DNA from 3 places in the Parabacteroides sp. AM17-47 genome. Region 3 is predicted to be linked to each of the others. Evidence: riboswitches for the same ligand, from Rfam matches in the RefSeq annotation. Region 3 holds a riboswitch; each other region holds the start of a gene.
The links. A riboswitch is a leader RNA that binds a small molecule or an ion and turns the genes downstream of it on or off. The one in region 3 is predicted to bind cobalamin.
Positions count from the first base shown of each region.

Region 1 (5,661 bases), on a different contig from region 3:
AGGAAGAGTGCCACTTGGATAAGGTCGTTGACCCGTCTGCCGGTTCTTATTATGTAGAGGTATTGACGAATTCCTTGGCTGATGTCGCTTGGAAGTTGTTCTTGGAGGTTGAGGAAAAAGGAGGATTCTCCGTTGCCGTGAACGCAGGTGAGATCCAGAATGCCGTTAACGCTTCGAATGTAGCTCGTAAGAAAGCGGTTGCTACCCGTCGTGAGATATTGTTGGGTTCTAACCAGTATCCTAACTTCACGGAAGTAGCTGCCGATAAGATTCAAGAAAAAGGTTCTTGCTGTTGTGGCGGTGGTCATTGCGGTGAGGCAACGATCCCGGCTCTAGATTTCTCTCGCGGCGCTTCTGAATTCGAGGCTTTGCGTATGACGACAGAGAAGAGTGGCAAGACTCCGAAGGTATTTATGTTGACGATAGGTAACTTGGCGATGCGTTTGGCTCGTTCACAGTTCTCCGCTAACTTCTTCGGTTGTGCCGGATATAAGATAATTGATAACTTAGGCTTCGATACGGTTGAGGCTGGTGTTGAGGCTGCTGTCAAGGCTGGTGCCGAGATCGTGGTTCTTTGCTCTAGTGATGACGAGTATGCTGAATTCGCTCCTGCCGCTTACAAGGCTTTGGCCGGACGTGCCGAATTCGTTGTAGCCGGAGCTCCTGCTTGCGCGGACGACTTGAAGGCTCAAGGTATCGACCAGTTCGTAAATGTAAAGAGCAATGTGCTTGAGACATTGAAAGCATTCAACGCTAAATTAGGAATCGCTTAAGTATAAACAATTATGAGACCAAATTTTAAAAACATAGATATAAAGAATGCCGGATTCGCAGCTACAAACGCTGCCGAATGGGCAAAAGCCAATGGTATCGAGCCCAATTGGAAAACACCCGAGCATATCGAGGTGAAACCTGTATATACAAAAGAAGACTTGGAGGGTATGGAGCACTTGAACTATGCTTCTGGTTTGCCTCCTTATCTACGTGGCCCGTACAGCGGTATGTACGCTATGCGTCCTTGGACAATCCGTCAGTACGCAGGTTTCTCTACCGCTGAGGAGTCTAACGCTTTCTATCGCCGTAACTTGGCTTCCGGTCAGAAAGGTTTGTCCGTTGCGTTCGACCTTCCGACTCACCGTGGTTACGATGCCGACAACGAACGTGTGGTTGGTGATGTAGGTAAAGCGGGTGTATCTATCTGTTCCTTGGAGAACATGAAAGTGTTGTTCGATGGTATTCCTTTGAACAAGATGTCTGTTTCCATGACCATGAATGGTGGTGTGCTTCCGGTATTGGCATTCTATATCAACGCAGGTTTGGAGCAAGGTGCTAAGTTGGAGGAAATGGCCGGTACGATCCAGAACGATATATTGAAAGAGTTCATGGTACGTAATACCTATATCTATCCGCCTGAGTTCTCCATGAAGATTATCGCTGATATCTTCGAGTACACCTCTCAGAAGATGCCGAAGTTCAACTCTATCTCTATCTCCGGTTATCATATGCAGGAGGCTGGTGCTACGGCTGATATCGAGATGGCTTATACGTTGTGCGACGGTATGGAATATCTTCGTGCCGGTATCAACGCCGGTATCGATGTGGATGCGTTCGCTCCCCGTTTGTCATTCTTCTGGGCTATCGGTGTAAATCACTTCATGGAGATCGCCAAGATGCGTGCGGCTCGTATGTTGTGGGCGAAGATCGTGAAGAGCTTCGGCGCTAAGAACCCGAAATCATTGGCATTGCGTACACATAGCCAGACTTCCGGTTGGTCATTGACCGAGCAAGATCCGTTCAATAACGTAGGACGTACTTGTATCGAGGCTATGGCCGCTACATTAGGACATACACAATCTTTGCATACGAACGCATTGGATGAGGCGATCGCTTTGCCGACCGACTTCTCTGCTCGTATCGCTCGTAATACACAGATTTACATTCAGGAAGAGACTAAGATCTGTAAGGAGATCGACCCGTGGGCTGGTTCTTACTATGTAGAGTCTTTGACGAATGAGTTGGTACATAAAGGTTGGGCATTGATCCAAGAGATCGAGAGCATGGGTGGTATGGCGAAAGCCATCGAGACAGGTCTTCCTAAGATGCGTATCGAGGAAGCTGCCGCTCGTACACAGGCTCGTATCGACTCTGGTGTTCAGACCATCGTTGGTGTTAACAAATATCGTTTGCCGAAGGAAGATCCGATCGATATCCTAGAGATCGATAATACAGCCGTACGTAACGAGCAGATCGCCGCTTTGAAGGAGTTGCGTGCTAACCGTGACGAAGCCGCTGTTCAAAAAGCTTTGGCTGATATCACGGAGTGCGTGAAGACGAAGAAGGGCAACTTATTAGAGTTGGCTGTTAAGGCTGCCGGCTTGCGTGCGTCATTGGGAGAGATCTCCGATGCTTGCGAGGTGGTTGTAGGTCGTTATAAAGCAATCATTAGAACTATTTCAGGCGTGTATTCATCAGAAACTAAGAAAGACGCAGACTTCCAGAAAGCTTGCGAGCTTTGCGAGCAATTCGCTAAGAAAGAAGGCCGTCAGCCTCGTATCATGATCGCTAAGATGGGTCAGGACGGACACGACCGTGGCGCTAAGGTTGTCGCTACTGGTTATGCGGACTGTGGTTTCGACGTAGATATGGGACCGTTGTTCCAGACTCCGGCCGAGGCTGCCCGTCAAGCTGTGGAGAACGACGTTCACGTAATGGGCGTTTCTTCTTTGGCCGCTGGTCATAAGACGTTGGTTCCGCAGGTTATCGAGGAGTTGAAGAAACTAGGTCGCGAGGACATCATCGTTATTGCTGGAGGTGTAATCCCGGCTCAAGACTATGATTTCTTGTATAAGGCTGGCGTTGCCGCTATCTTTGGCCCGGGTACTTCCGTATCGAAGGCAGCTTGCCAGATCCTTGAGATCTTGTTAGGCGAATAAATAGAGTTTAGGCCTTACGGTTTTTAAATAAAGAGAGGCTGGACAATTGATTTTGTCCGGCCTTTTTTAGTATTGTATGCGGGTTTATGTACTTTTGTAGCGATTATTCAATTAAAAAGGGAAAGAATCATGGGAATCGTTATAGGTATAGATGTGGGAGGTAGCACGACCAAGATCGTCGGCGTGGAGGATAAGAAGATCAAGAACCCGATGTTCGTGAAAGCTACCGATCCGGTAACCTCTTTATTCGGGGCCTTCGGTAAATATATTTATGATAATAACATCTCGCTCTCGAATATAGAGAAAGTGATCTTGACAGGTGTAGGTAGTGCTTATATCGATCAACCTTTATATGGCTTACCAACTGCGAAGACGGATGAGTTCCTTGCGAATGGGCTAGGGGCGCAATATAATACGGGACTGGACAGTCTATTGGTGGTCAGCATGGGAACGGGTACCTCCTTTGTCAAGGTACAAGGCTCCACGATCGAGCATATCGGGGGATTGGGTATCGGTGGCGGAACCATCCTCGGCTTGTCTAAGCTATTATTGAAAACGCATGACTTTCACCAAATAGCGTCTTTGGCCGAGCACGGTTCCTTGAATGATATCGACTTGCATATCCGGGATATTACGCCGCATCCGTTACCCGGCCTGCCGCTGGACGTGACAGCCTCTATTTTCGGAAAAGTGGACGCGAACGCTAAGGTTGAGGATATCGCTCTCGGTATCGTTCATATGGTCTTGCAGACCATCGGGCAAGGAGCTGTTTTCGCCTCGTTAAATGGCGATATCAAGAATATCGTATTGATCGGTAACCTAACTCGCTTGCCACAATGCCCGGATATTTTCCCCCGTCTGGAGGAGATGTGCGATGTCCATTTCAAGATACCGGAGTATGCCGAGTATCGCACGGCTATCGGGGCGGCTTTATGCTATATCAGGAACCGGGAATATAAGGATATTTTTTGTGGAAAGTGTTAGGCTACATCAAAACTTTATGTATCTTTGCTACATGCTTTGTTCCCTTTCGGCAATCGCCGGATAGGGATTAAAAGGGAATCGGGTGAGAATCCCGGACAGTCCCGCTGCTGTAAGCTTCATAAACGGGTTGAGCAATACTGTTGCCACTGTTCATTCAAGTGAATGGGAAGGCGCTTAAGACCGGAAGTAAGTCAGAAGACCTGCAAGGCGTGTATATTTTCGACGGCTTCGAGGAAAGGCCGGAAGAGAACGCAAGAACCTTATCCGGTTTTTACTATTCTTTATCCAAGGTTTTCTTATCAAGTCGTCTCATGGTTTCGGATAATTATTTTGCCATAATAATTAGGGAAAGAAGCATGAATCTGACCGACGGGATGAGCTCCGTGTGTAAGATGCATGCTTTCTTTGCGTTTAAAGGACTGGGGTATTCCGTGAACACTCTATAGAGAATATTTGTTTATTATTAGAAAAGTGCGTTTATTTGCAACGAGTAATTAACAAAAGAAGTATGAATATGAAGAAAATTGTGGGACTTGTTATGGTTGCCTTGCTAGCGTTGATGGCGCTTCCGGCGAACGCTCAGCTTAAATTCGGTATCAAGGGAGGTGTGAATATATCGTCTGTTCATTTCAACTCGGACGTGTTGAAAGCGGATAACGTAACCGGCTTCCAAGTGGGTCCGATGATCGAGACGACCTTACCGTTGGTGGGTGTCGGGATCGATGCGGCAGTGTTGTATTCGCAAAAGGGTTTGGAAACGACCTCGGCTGGCGGGGTTAAGACTTCGATGAAGACGGATTATATCGATGTTCCGGTCAACTTGAAATGGAAATTCGGTTTACCGATCGTCAAGGCGTATTTGGCAGCCGGTCCGTATATCGGTTTCCGTGTAGGCGGTGATAAATTTTGGGATATCCCGGGTTCCGTAGCGGATCAGGTGAAGGCGAAGAATTTCAGCGCAGGTCTTAACTTCGGTGCCGGCGTGGAACTGATCAGTCACTTGCAGGTGGGTTTCAATTATGGTCTGGGACTGACTGATAACTATAGCATTGAGAAGGTGAACCTCTCCGACGGTGCCGGAAAGAACCGTGGATGGTCTATCACGGCAGCGATCTTGTTCTAAATAGGTGAAAATAAAATGAGAGAGGCTGGGCTTTAGAAGTCCGGCCTTTTTTGTTATTTTTGGGCTCGTAATGAAACACCTGTTTGAATGAAATATGCGGACGTCATACTTCCCCTTCCTTTGGAGAATAGCTATACCTATCGGATACCCGAAGATCTGGAGAGAGCCGTGACTCCCGGTTGCCGGGTGATCGTGCATTTCGGGAAGAAACGATATTATACGGCTATCGTCATGGAGGTACACGACCGGGAACCGGTATCCGATTTTGAGACGAAGGAGATCTACGCTTTGCTGGATGCCACGCCGGTGCTCCGCCGTCCGCAACTCCGTTTCTGGAAATGGATATCTTCTTATTATATATGTAAGCTGGGCGACGTGTATAAGGCGGCCTTGCCTTCCGGCTTAAAGTTGGAAAGCGAGACGGCGGTTACTTATAATGAGGATTTCGAGGCCACCGCCCCCTTGCGCCCGAACGAGCAAGCGGTACTGGATGCTTTTAGCGGGGTTTTGAAATTGACGATCTCGGAGTTGGAGAAGAAGACCGGTCTTCGAAATGTTGTCCCGATCGTCTCTTCCTTGATGGTGAAAGGGGCGGTCGAGGTGAGCGAGGAGCTAAAGCGA
Region 1 is NZ_QTLI01000004.1:139,202-144,862, forward strand. It holds gene mutA (methylmalonyl-CoA mutase small subunit) at 1-773, shown strand, start outside; gene scpA (methylmalonyl-CoA mutase) at 786-2,933, shown strand; gene coaW (type II pantothenate kinase) at 3,063-3,917, shown strand; cobalamin riboswitch at 3,937-4,140, shown strand; gene DW205_RS04315 (porin family protein) at 4,432-5,040, shown strand; gene priA (primosomal protein N') at 5,128-5,661, shown strand, end outside.
Region 1: another riboswitch for cobalamin. It lies ahead of DW205_RS04315 (porin family protein); the one in region 3 lies ahead of DW205_RS05045 (Ig-like domain-containing protein).

Region 2 (5,661 bases), on a different contig from region 3:
TAACGTCTCTGCCGGAAAATCGAGCAATTCAATGTCATTGACCTCGTCGCCAATCCAGTTCTCCTCTCCGATCACGAATTCCCGGCGACCGCTTAGAACAACCTCATTTCCGGTATGTAAAACCAAATCCGGTTTAACATTGGTTACTACATTATTAATACGGACACGCTCCACGAACAAATGCCGTCCCAATTGGTCTAAATACACCTCCAACTGCTTTACGCTTTTGCCATCCTTGAACCATTCATTACTAATCTTATAGGCCCGGAAAGTTACCGGACGGGCGGCAGGCATAAAGCCCGGTTGCTCGCTCTCGTCGTTATTTCCCATTTTAGCCTCTAGCTCTTTACACGCTTTTTTCACGTAGTCGAGTCCTCCTAAAAGACGTGGCCCGATATCACTCACTAACCATGCGGATCCTGCCGTACCGAAAATATAAGTTACCGCATAGGCCACGGGCATTACATTTACCATAGCGCTTTTATCCGTATCGCTAATATTCATCTGTCCGATCGTATCTTCGGCAACTCCTAATACTGCCGACATCGTCTGGGAGCCCGCCAATAATCCTGCGGCCTCGCCTGCGTTATATCCCATAAGTTTCGCTAACAAAAAAGGAACGATCAAACAAAATATACACATGACGGCGGCGAAAAGCATTTGAGGAAGACCTTCCTTTTTCAATCCCCGGAAGAACTGTGGCCCAACGCTATATCCTACAGCGAAGAGGAACATCAAGAAAAAGACGGACTTTAACGGTCCGCTTATATCGATTTTTAATTGCCCGATCAATACACCGACCAATAATACGCTGGTAACCGTTCCCAGCGTGAACTTCTTTATCTTAAACTTGCCAATCCAGAAACCGAGAGCTAAGGTTATGAAAATAGCTAGCTCCGGATAATGTTGAAGTAAATTAGTTATCCATTCCATATCTATTTATTTGATGTTAAACAAAAAAGATGCTATTGGAACAGGGATTCTTTGAAAGATGTTGTTACTTTTCGGGATTATTTATATAAATTTGCGACCGCTTAGGTGATAGAGTTTGTCTACCGACAACTCTATAAAAGGGAATCCGGTTAGAATCCGGAACAGTGCCCGCTACTGTGAAGCTCTTGAAAAGGAAAGCGTTCTGCTATGCCACTGTCTTAAGAAAGATGGGAAGGTTGCTTTCCGAGCCAGTCAGGAAACCTGCCAAGCGAAGTAATGATTAATTCCTCCCGGGGTCAGGAGCAATTAAGAGGATAGAAATATCACCTATATCCAAAAGATGTTGGAGACGGAATAATACGTTGTCTCCGTGGGATTGATATGTAATCTAATTATTAATATATTCATATGATGAGGAAACACTTACTATCTTTCTTCCTGCTGGTCATCAGCCTAGTTTGTCGTGCGCACGATGGCGAGAATTTTGTAGCATCCGATTTATTCGCCTCTTTACAACCGGGCGATAAGGCCGCTTTATTGATGGTACATTTTGGAACAACCCATGATGATACCCGTGCCTTGACAATCGACGCGATCAATCAAAAAGCGAAAGAAGCTTTCAAAGATGTTGAGTTGCGTGAGGCATGGACTTCTCGCATTGTAATGCGCCGCTTAAAAGCTCGTGGCGTAGAGAAACTGAACCCGATCGAGGCCTTGGAAAAATTAAAGACTGATGGTTATACACATGTCTTGATCCAATCCACGAATATAATCGAAGGTATCGAGATGGAATCCTTACGTAAGGATGTTGCCACCATGAAATCTTCTTTCAAGGAGATTCGTATCGGTAATCCTTTATTGTATACACCGGAGGATTATGAGGCGGTAATCGTCGCTATCACAAAAAATGGGGCGAAAGAAGGCGCTACTTTATTGGTAGGCCATGGCACTTATACTCCGGCGACGGCTCAATATGCCATGTTGGATTATATGTTGAAGGAGAAGGGATTCAAGGATTATTCCGTAGGAACCATCGAGGGCTATCCTACTTTTGATACGATGGTAGCCCAAGTAAAGGCCAATGGAACGAAGAAAGTCTTGTTGATGCCATTTATGTTTGTCGCCGGAGACCATGCGAAAAACGATATCGCCGGTGATTGGAAAGAGGAACTGGAAAAGAAAGGCTACGAGGTAAGCGTATTTATGGAAGGTCTGGGACAGAATCCGGATATTCAGAAGATCTTCATCGAACATGCCCGTTTCATGGCTAAACATAAGATGATCGATATCGTTGATAAGAAGAAAGCTTATGCGGTAGAGAAGGACTAAAAAAGTTCTCCAAATCTATGTTTTATTCCTTTCGGAAGAAAAAGTAATTCCTTCCGAAAGAAACTAAATTTTCATTCGAAGGAAAATGGAATTTCTTTCGAAAGGGATTTCACATGCATACAATAAACAGTTATAATGCTAAATATATGAAAAGAGTTTTGACAATCTTACCGTTGACAGCCTTATGTATCAGTACGATGCAGGCACAACACAAGAATGAGTACACGAATTTCGCCGATACGACATTCAATATTCAAGAAGTCGTAGCGACCGCCGCACGCAAGCCACGTCCACAAATCACGAAGTTGGACGTACCTATGAAATATCTTCCTATTTCAATTAATAGCATTACGGCGAGTAGTTTGGAGTTGCGAGGTATCCGTAATATCCAAGATGCGGTACGCTTTATGCCGGGCGTACGATTCCAGACATCTTATGGCGCATTTCAACAATTGTCGATCCGTGGTTTCGATCATTCTATCATGATGATAGACGGTATCCGCGATGAACGTTCGGCAATAAACAACTCTTATCCCGTACCCGATCTATCCTGTATCGAGTCTATTGAATTATTAAAGGGACCGGCTTCTGTACTTTACGGACATTCAGCCGTAGGTGGAACCTTGAATATCGTTCGTAAATCCCCGTCAGAGAAACAGAGCGTTAATGCTCGATTGGCCTACGGTAGTTACGAGAATAAAGAGGCGACACTTGGCATGGGCGGTAAATTGGTCGGTCCGGTCAATTATTACGCCAATGTCAACTTTTCCGATCAAGAGGGCTGGCGTGATAATGGCAACCGTCGCTTTTCCGGTTATCTGGCATTGCAAGCTAAAATGACGGAACGTGACATATTAGATGTTCGCGGAGGTTTTAACCGCGACTTCTATGGGACGGAGATCGGTCTTCCCGATTTAATGGCAAATGATGTATATAATGTGCAAACAGGACAGTTATATCTCCATAAAAATGAGATGCTACCGGGACTTGACCGTGAGGCTCGCTACAATAACGAGTCCGACTTTATGAAGAATCACGCATGGAACGTATCGACGCAATACACACATACTTTTTGGAACGGCGCGAAACTAACAGATCGCCTTTCTTACAATAACGACGATATCAACTATTTTGGGACGGAAGCCCTCGACTATCTCGAAAGTGATGATCCGATCTATGATCATTATTATATGAAAAACGGCCAGAAAAAATATATCTGTTTGGACAGTGTATATCTTTCTTTCCCGCTTCGCTTCTCCCATATAGCCAAGACGGTAGCCAATACGCTCGAGCTAAGCGGTAAATTCAGGACGGGTGAGATAAAGCATACGTATATGGGAGGTTACTCTTTCGTCGCCTTGAATCGTACCAGCTATTCGGGCTATAATTTAGGAGATGATGTTCAGGGTCCCGGCCTTTATTCGCATGTATCCGTTTATGATCCGCATAGCATGGGATATATGACCAGTAAATTCTCGAAAGCAACGGTTACGCATCATTATTCCAACAGCCTTTATCTTCAAGATATGGTTGAGTTCAACGAGCAATGGAAGGTATTAGCCGCTCTACGTTACGACTTTTTCCGTTATATGTCCGCCAGCGCTACAACTCCTACCGGACGACGTGAGTATGAGGAGCATTCAAGCTTCAATATGATAAAGAATAAGGCGTTGACTTATCGTTTCGGAGCGGTCTATCTGCCCCATCCGAATACATCCATTTATGCGTCTTTCGCCTCTTTCTTCAAGCCGATCCGTACGTTCTATCAAGATAACGTCATTTATGTAGGAGGTGATGGAAATCGTTTCGAGCCTGCTCGCAATGAGGAAGTATTTAAGCCGGAGAAAGGATACCAAGCCGAGGTGGGGCTTAAATATCAATTGAACAATATATTAAGCGCCAATGCCAGCTTGTTCTATATCCGGAAGATGAACAGTACGGCTACGTTGACCAACAACTATCAAGAGGAGGTAAACGGCGAGACTACCACGATGAGCGTAATCGGACAGGTGGGTGTACAAGATTCCAAGGGTTTTGATTTTGATGTCACTCTTTCTCCAGTAAGCACCTTAGCGCTGACGATCGGTTATGGATTGAACGACTCCAAGATCCGGGAGATGAAAGAAATAAAGGATCCGGAATTGATCGAGGCTATCTATGGCAATAACCCGGATGAGACAAAGCTACAATTGAATAGCCAAGAAGGAAACTGGCAGAGCAACGTACCGAACCAGACTTTCTACGCATACGGCAGTTATACCATCCCTCGGGGTGTCTTGAAGAATCTGGAATTTCACTTGAGTAGCAGTTATACCGGTAAAGTATACCGTAATACGTCAAACAACTCTTGGTTCGATCCGTATTGGGTAACCGATTTCGGTATGTCTTATTTGTTGAACAACAATATCCACCTAACGTTCAACTTGAATAACTTGTTTGACAACAATTATTATAACCAAGCGCTCGGACAACAGATGGTGCCAAGCATGCCTCGTAATTTCCAAGTGGCTATCTCCTATACATTATAATATATAGAACATACGCTCATGAATCTATTGACAAAGATCATGCAATTTATACACAGGATACTGGGCACGGCGCTCAGTATCCTGTTCCTCGTTTGGTTCCTATCGGGATTGGTAATGATCTACCATACGTTCCCGCGAGCGGACCGGGCCGATAAACGGGCGAAGATGGATATTCTCTCTCCGGAGAATCTTCCTTCGTTAGACCAGATAGAGAAACGTTTACCGCAGAACGAGCGGATAAGCCATGTTACCTTAAACAGCTATTTGGGACAAACTGTTTTTCATCTCCGGACGGAGAAAGGGAGCTATGATATTCCTGCCGACTCGACGGAAAGATTACCCGTAATCGACTGGAATCATATCCAACGTGTGGCATCACTATGGAATACCTCTTCCATAGCGAAGGTAGATTCCTTGTACACCTTGGACCAATGGATTCCATTCGGTCGTTTAAAAGAGGAATTTCCGATCTATAAATTCCATTTCGCCGATCCGGAACGACATGAATTATACATATCCTCTAAATCCGGGGAGGTTTTGCAATATACGGATAAAAACAGTCGTTTCTGGGCTTGGCTCGGGGCGATCCCTCATTGGGTCTATTTCACTTCCTTGCGGCAAGACGCTGAATTATGGATAAAGGTAGTTGTCTGGTTATCCGGAATCGGGTGCGTTATGTGTATCGCCGGGATCTATTTAGGAATACGGGATTTCCGGTTAGCGAGGAGACGTCATTTGATTTCCCCTTATAAGAAGTTCTGGTATAAATGGCATCATATTCTTGGGGTGTTATTCGGTTTATTCGTCCTCACCTTCTGCTTTAGTGGTATGATGTCTTTGGCTCGTGTACAGGATTGGGGGTTGAAAGCCA
Region 2 is NZ_QTLI01000017.1:77,899-83,559, forward strand. It holds gene aspT (aspartate-alanine antiporter) at 1-933, opposite strand, end outside; cobalamin riboswitch at 1,020-1,217, shown strand; gene DW205_RS14665 (sirohydrochlorin cobaltochelatase) at 1,345-2,262, shown strand; gene DW205_RS14670 (TonB-dependent siderophore receptor) at 2,409-4,790, shown strand; gene DW205_RS14675 (PepSY domain-containing protein) at 4,809-5,661, shown strand, end outside.
Region 2: another riboswitch for cobalamin. It lies ahead of DW205_RS14665 (sirohydrochlorin cobaltochelatase); the one in region 3 lies ahead of DW205_RS05045 (Ig-like domain-containing protein).

Region 3 (5,661 bases):
CGCGGTCAATACACCATTCTTATCAACCGTAACAACATCCGGCGTATCAGAAACATACTTCATTGGTACGGCACCTATCGAATCTGGTGTTGTCGTTATCGTCAATTGCTGCGTGTTACCCGGTTTCATAGAAACAAATGTCAAATCCAATTTAACCGCATCCGGCCATTGTACACAATTCACTTTACATTCCGCAGTTTTCGATCCATCTTCCGTAGTCACCGTAATGGTAGCTTCACCTGCTTTAATAGCCGTAATTAAGCCTTTCTCTGAAACCGTGACAATATCCTCATTCGAAGATTTCCAACTAACAACCGTATTTGTAGGCTTAGCAGGTATAAACGTAGGTTTCAATGTATAAGTATGTTGCTTTCCATTCGAATTCGTATTTAGGGATATTGATTCCGGTAAACTCACGGATTGAATATTGGCTAGAACCTTGATAACACAGCTATCCATTTTGGATGAATCTGCGCTCATAACCTTAATAACAGCTAGTCCATCCGCAAAAGCCGTAACCAATCCCTTATTATTCACATGAGCGACCTTTGTGTTCGAGGAGTTCCAAAGCAATTCAGGTAGAACCGCTCCTTCAGGATGTAATTTAACTTTTAACTGGAGTGTACCATCACGCTGTACACGGGTCGTATCACTCTCGACATCTAAAGTCAAACTTTGGACTGAAAGAGAAACATTTACAAGACAAGTGTCCTTCTCATTACCTGCTGACACGATAATTTTGGCAGAACCTTGAGCAACAGCGGTTATTTCTCCATTCACCACACTCGCCACATTGCTGTTCGAAGAAGTCCATACGGCAGAAACACCTTCGGGAACAGTCACCTTTAATGTGGATTTTTCACCCACATTCAGAGATAACTCATGCTTATCTAAATAAACTGCTTTTCCTTTCACCGTCACTTTCAAATCCTTTGTGACAATTTTTCCATTCGAATCGAAATTAACGGAGACGGTAGCTTCTCCTGTTTGATCCGGCTTCAATGTTAGAGTCAGATTATCACCTAAGATAGATGCAGATAACAGACTCTCATTCGATACTGATTTAACGGATTTATAGATAGCTTCAGCTATATTGTCTTTATCCGTAGCCATATCTTTTAAAGATACAGTTATAGGCGCATCATTAATACCAGCCTCTATCGAAGTAAAATCTTTAACAACCGGAGCCTCATTATCAGGGAAGATATGCATGGCAGGGAACCAATAGCTGGGTTCTAGCGGATAACACCCTAATTGACGGCCAGTTTTAGCATCTACAACATATTGCCAATAGTTTATAGAGCCAAAATTCTCAAAAGCGGAAATATACAATTTGTCATCTGGACTTACACGTAAACCGGCACCCACATACAATACGCGTCCCTTCTCCGGAATGGTATAAAATGGTTTATCCATAGAAGAAGGATTACCGATCTCATAACGATAAATCTCATTACCACTGCTAAAACCACCTCCCTTTGTCCAATAAATAGCATTTTCTTGCGTACTTGCACAAAGAACACCCGCAGTCCAAGCATACCATGAATCCGGAATAGTCAAGCCATCGGGTAATGATAGATAAGTTTCTTCCAAAGTCTCCGGATCAATACATAACAGGCGTGATCCAGCACCTACCCAAACACTGCCATCCTTACTTTGTGTCAAAGTGCTGAAACTTCCTTCTATCAATTTGATAATCTCATGTTTTAGAGGATCTATCACTAAAACGCCTTTGCTTTGCTGAACTGCAAACACATATGTTTTTGTTCGGACCATCATTCCTACTTGACCATTATAAAGTCCCCCGGAATTTGAGGCACCTTTCAATTGATCTCCAACCGTCAAGTTCTTTATATCAAACAAAAAAATACCGTTTGAAGCGCCAATATAGCCAACAGAGTCATTCACGCCTAAAAAAGCACGCCCATCGCCTCCGCCTATATCCGTAAATTGAGCTTTCACTTTCATTGTCTTGGCATCCACCACATTCAGGCGACCTCCTTCAATACTGGCTCCACCATCCTTTGGCTGTTTAGAAGTAATAAACATATTATCTCCAAAAATAGTACCAAACTGAGATGTACAACCTAATTCTTTACCAGGGTTTGCTGTCTGGAAAATCCTATAAGCAAAATCACCAGAAGAAGTCATAAAATTAATAGTACTGTTGTTATGACCAAACCAGTCCTCGTTCAAAATAAAAACTCCCTGTGTATAATCTACGTTTTCACTTGAACGTAGTAGCGTGACTCGGCTTTGCGAAGCCGGAAGTTCAGGCAATTGCAGTTTCTGCTTCTCTATCGGATTCAGCCCCCGCAAACCGATTTGCCCCACAGCCGAAAAGGCCGATAGTAAGCAAACCATACTTAAGTAAAGTGTTCTTTTCATGCAAATGAATTTAATTATTAATTAATACGGAATTTAAAGACCTTTCGGTCTCCATCCTTTTCTCCTGTCAACAGATAATTCCCGGAGGGAAGCGATATAGGATAAAGTTCGTGGGGAACTCGAGCTATAAAGGTTCTCAATATTTTTCCTTCCATTGTCATTAAATAAAAATGATATCCATCCAAATGCTCCAAAGACAATGTCCCATTTTGATAAATTACCCGACTACCACTTACGGATAAATATTCATTACTTACTGGATTCGATATTGTTTCTACTGTATAGGTATCTATTATATCCAATCCATTCAGCACCTGTATCTCTATCGTATAAACACCGTCTATGTCTAAATTTTTCAATGGAACCAAAATTTCCCCAGAAGAGCCTTGTAAGCTCACCGCTCTTAATTCTGTGATTATATTACCTTCGGCATCGATTACATAAGTAGCGATTCTTTTATGACCACTATCCTCATTTCTATAAACACGAACTTCATAAGAGGTGGCTTCCTCTACTTTCGGGAAAGTTAAAACAGCATCAGGACCATTGAAATCTATTTCCGGAATAACAACTTCCGTTATCGTTACCTCGCAAACAGCGGTATATCCGCCATCTACCGATTGGGCTGTTATTTTCACCACACCGGGCTTGGCACCAGTTACGACCCCATCTTCTACCGTTGCTATGCCTGTATCGGAACTACTCCAAGTAACCTGCTTATTATCAGCGTTTACAGGAGAGATGCTAGCTACAAGGGTTGCGTTTGCTCCTGCTTGTAAACGCAAAGAAGACTTATTGAGAGAAATGGATGTTACGTGTATCACTGGGATCTCGGGTTCATCCCCTCCACCTCCAGAGGGTATTGTCGCTGCGACAAAGACATCTCCGGGCTGAGTTCCTTCTGATGTATTCATATTTCCATTCCAACTCCACGCATCCCAACAACCATCCGTCAATACACGGCTTGTAGCACCTAAACCAGAATAGCTAAAATTAGAGGTTTGGCTACTTCTCACAAAATAACTCCAATAGCCATAATACCAACCGGCTTGCCAATGAATGCCATTGCTACAACTCCAATGGTCATAGTCATAAGATGGATATCCATATCTTTCCGCATTTATCGGGTGATAAATAACTCCTGTTTGAACCCCTTGCCGAATGGCGGCCGCAACATCCTCTGCCGGATGCTCTGGATGAGAAGTTTGCCCCAACAGCGGATTTGTGATAGGAGGTTCAAATTTAAACGCATTTTTAGGCTCAGACTTCGCTCCCTCTAGATCATAAGAAATATTAAGTCTACTTTCACCATACCCGATTCCATCGATCGTATATCCCATCCAGCCAGTGTATTGGGTGAGCAATACCAATCGAGGATCTGCTTGAGCAATCGCCACGATCATATCATGTCCGGTTGCCTCGCCATCCCAGCGATATCCCCAAACTATGGCATCCGGGCGATTCCCATCATGCCATTCAATCACTAAAGCGGCTTTATTGCTACCGTTACCAACCCAATATTGGATGTCATCGAAAGTAAAACTGGCATCAGCTCTTAACTGAGACTCCTGCTTTGTTGAGATATTCCTTGCGGAAGGATGCGGTTGACCTTGGACCAATACTTGCGCATAGGCTCCAACTACGTAAAAAGCCATTACAAAGAAAAAAGATAAAAACTTTCTCATAAGCATAATATTAATGTAAAACTCCAAAAAACAAATACACTGAATGATATAAAAAGACATGGCTTTAACAGGTTAACACAAAATAAATTACCCATAGTTCCCCACGAACTATGGCATAACTTACCCTATCAAAATTACCTCTTTAGAGCAATGTCCTCTGTATTCCATATTTGAATCATACGCTAAACCCCGGTAGCGTAAAATCACGGCGGTTATCCGGCATTGGCAGGTCTTCTGACTTACTCCACTTTAGAACTTCCTTCCCGTTCCTTCCGGAAACAGTGGCAATGAGTTGATGTCTAAAGCTTTTTTGGAGCTTACAGCAGCGGGACTGTCCAGGTTTCTCACCTGATTCCCTTTTAATCGCCGTACCCTGAATAAAGTAGGCGAACCAATACGTTGGCAAATTTATAAAAAACAATTCAAATTATCGACAAATTCACAAAATGCTTTCTTCCCCCAACCATCACTGGTCATTCATGGGTATTCCCGACCGTCAAAATACATATTTGTAGGTATTGCTGAGACTAATAAGATATCGGATATTTGTCTTCGTTATTAAACTATAAAAACAAATAGGAATGAAGACTATAGGAATATTCTACGGCTCGTCTACAGGAACGACGGAAGGGATCGCGAAACGTATCGCAGAGAAGCTGGGTGTGGAAGACAAAGATATTCATGACGTATCTAACGCTTCTCCCGCTGATGTAGCGCCTTATGAAATCTTGTTATTGGGCTGTTCTACTTGGGGCGCCGGAGATTTGCAAGATGATTGGGATAGTTATCTAGGGAAGCTGAAAAAGCTGGACTTAAGTGAGAAAACCGTCGCATTATTCGGTTGCGGAGACTCAGCCTCTTTTAGCGACACTTTCTGTGACGCCATCGGTACGATCTATTCCGACCTGCGAAATACAGGTTGCAAATTCATTGGCGCTGTAGATGCCTCGGGATATTCATTTGACAGTTCCACCGCCTGCATAAACGGTATGTTCGTCGGACTTCCTTTGGATGAAATGAATGAAGACGATCAAACAGAAGGGCGGATCGACCAGTGGTTGGCATCTATAAGGAAAGAAGGAATTGAATAGACGCACACTTTTACATACATAACTGTTTAACCTTAATATTACAACGTTTGCGTATTCAACTTGATTGGTTTAGATTTATGAAGAGGTATGTGGGTCAAACATACCTCTTTCTTTTCATCTCAGTTTCCTGAATTGTTTCTTTATCCAAAAATAATAGCCGGTTATCGCGAAGATCGTCCCCAACAAGGAAACTAAGCAAGTCAATATACGGGTAGTCATTCCCCCCCACGAGCCGACGTGTACGGAATAAATCCATCCTCTTATCTTCCCCGATTTTGGGAGATCTTTATATAATTGGACTTCCGTAATCTCACCCGTAGCAGGATCAAAGGAGTAACGGTCGCTTCCTCTTGTATTTCCATAACGGGCCGTAGAAACCGTAGCGGAGCCATCTTGGATCGTGATTGAGTTAAAGTCCGGATAATGGCTTTTCAATGCCGATAACACCTCAGCCCATTGTGTGTAATCCGTCTTTTTCTTCGCGGGTTTCTTCGCGC
Region 3 is NZ_QTLI01000005.1:82,642-88,302, forward strand. It holds gene DW205_RS05040 (DUF5074 domain-containing protein) at 1-2,388, opposite strand, end outside; gene DW205_RS05045 (Ig-like domain-containing protein) at 2,406-4,073, opposite strand; cobalamin riboswitch at 4,280-4,484, opposite strand; gene fldA (flavodoxin FldA) at 4,655-5,164, shown strand; gene DW205_RS05055 (PepSY domain-containing protein) at 5,279-5,661, opposite strand, start outside.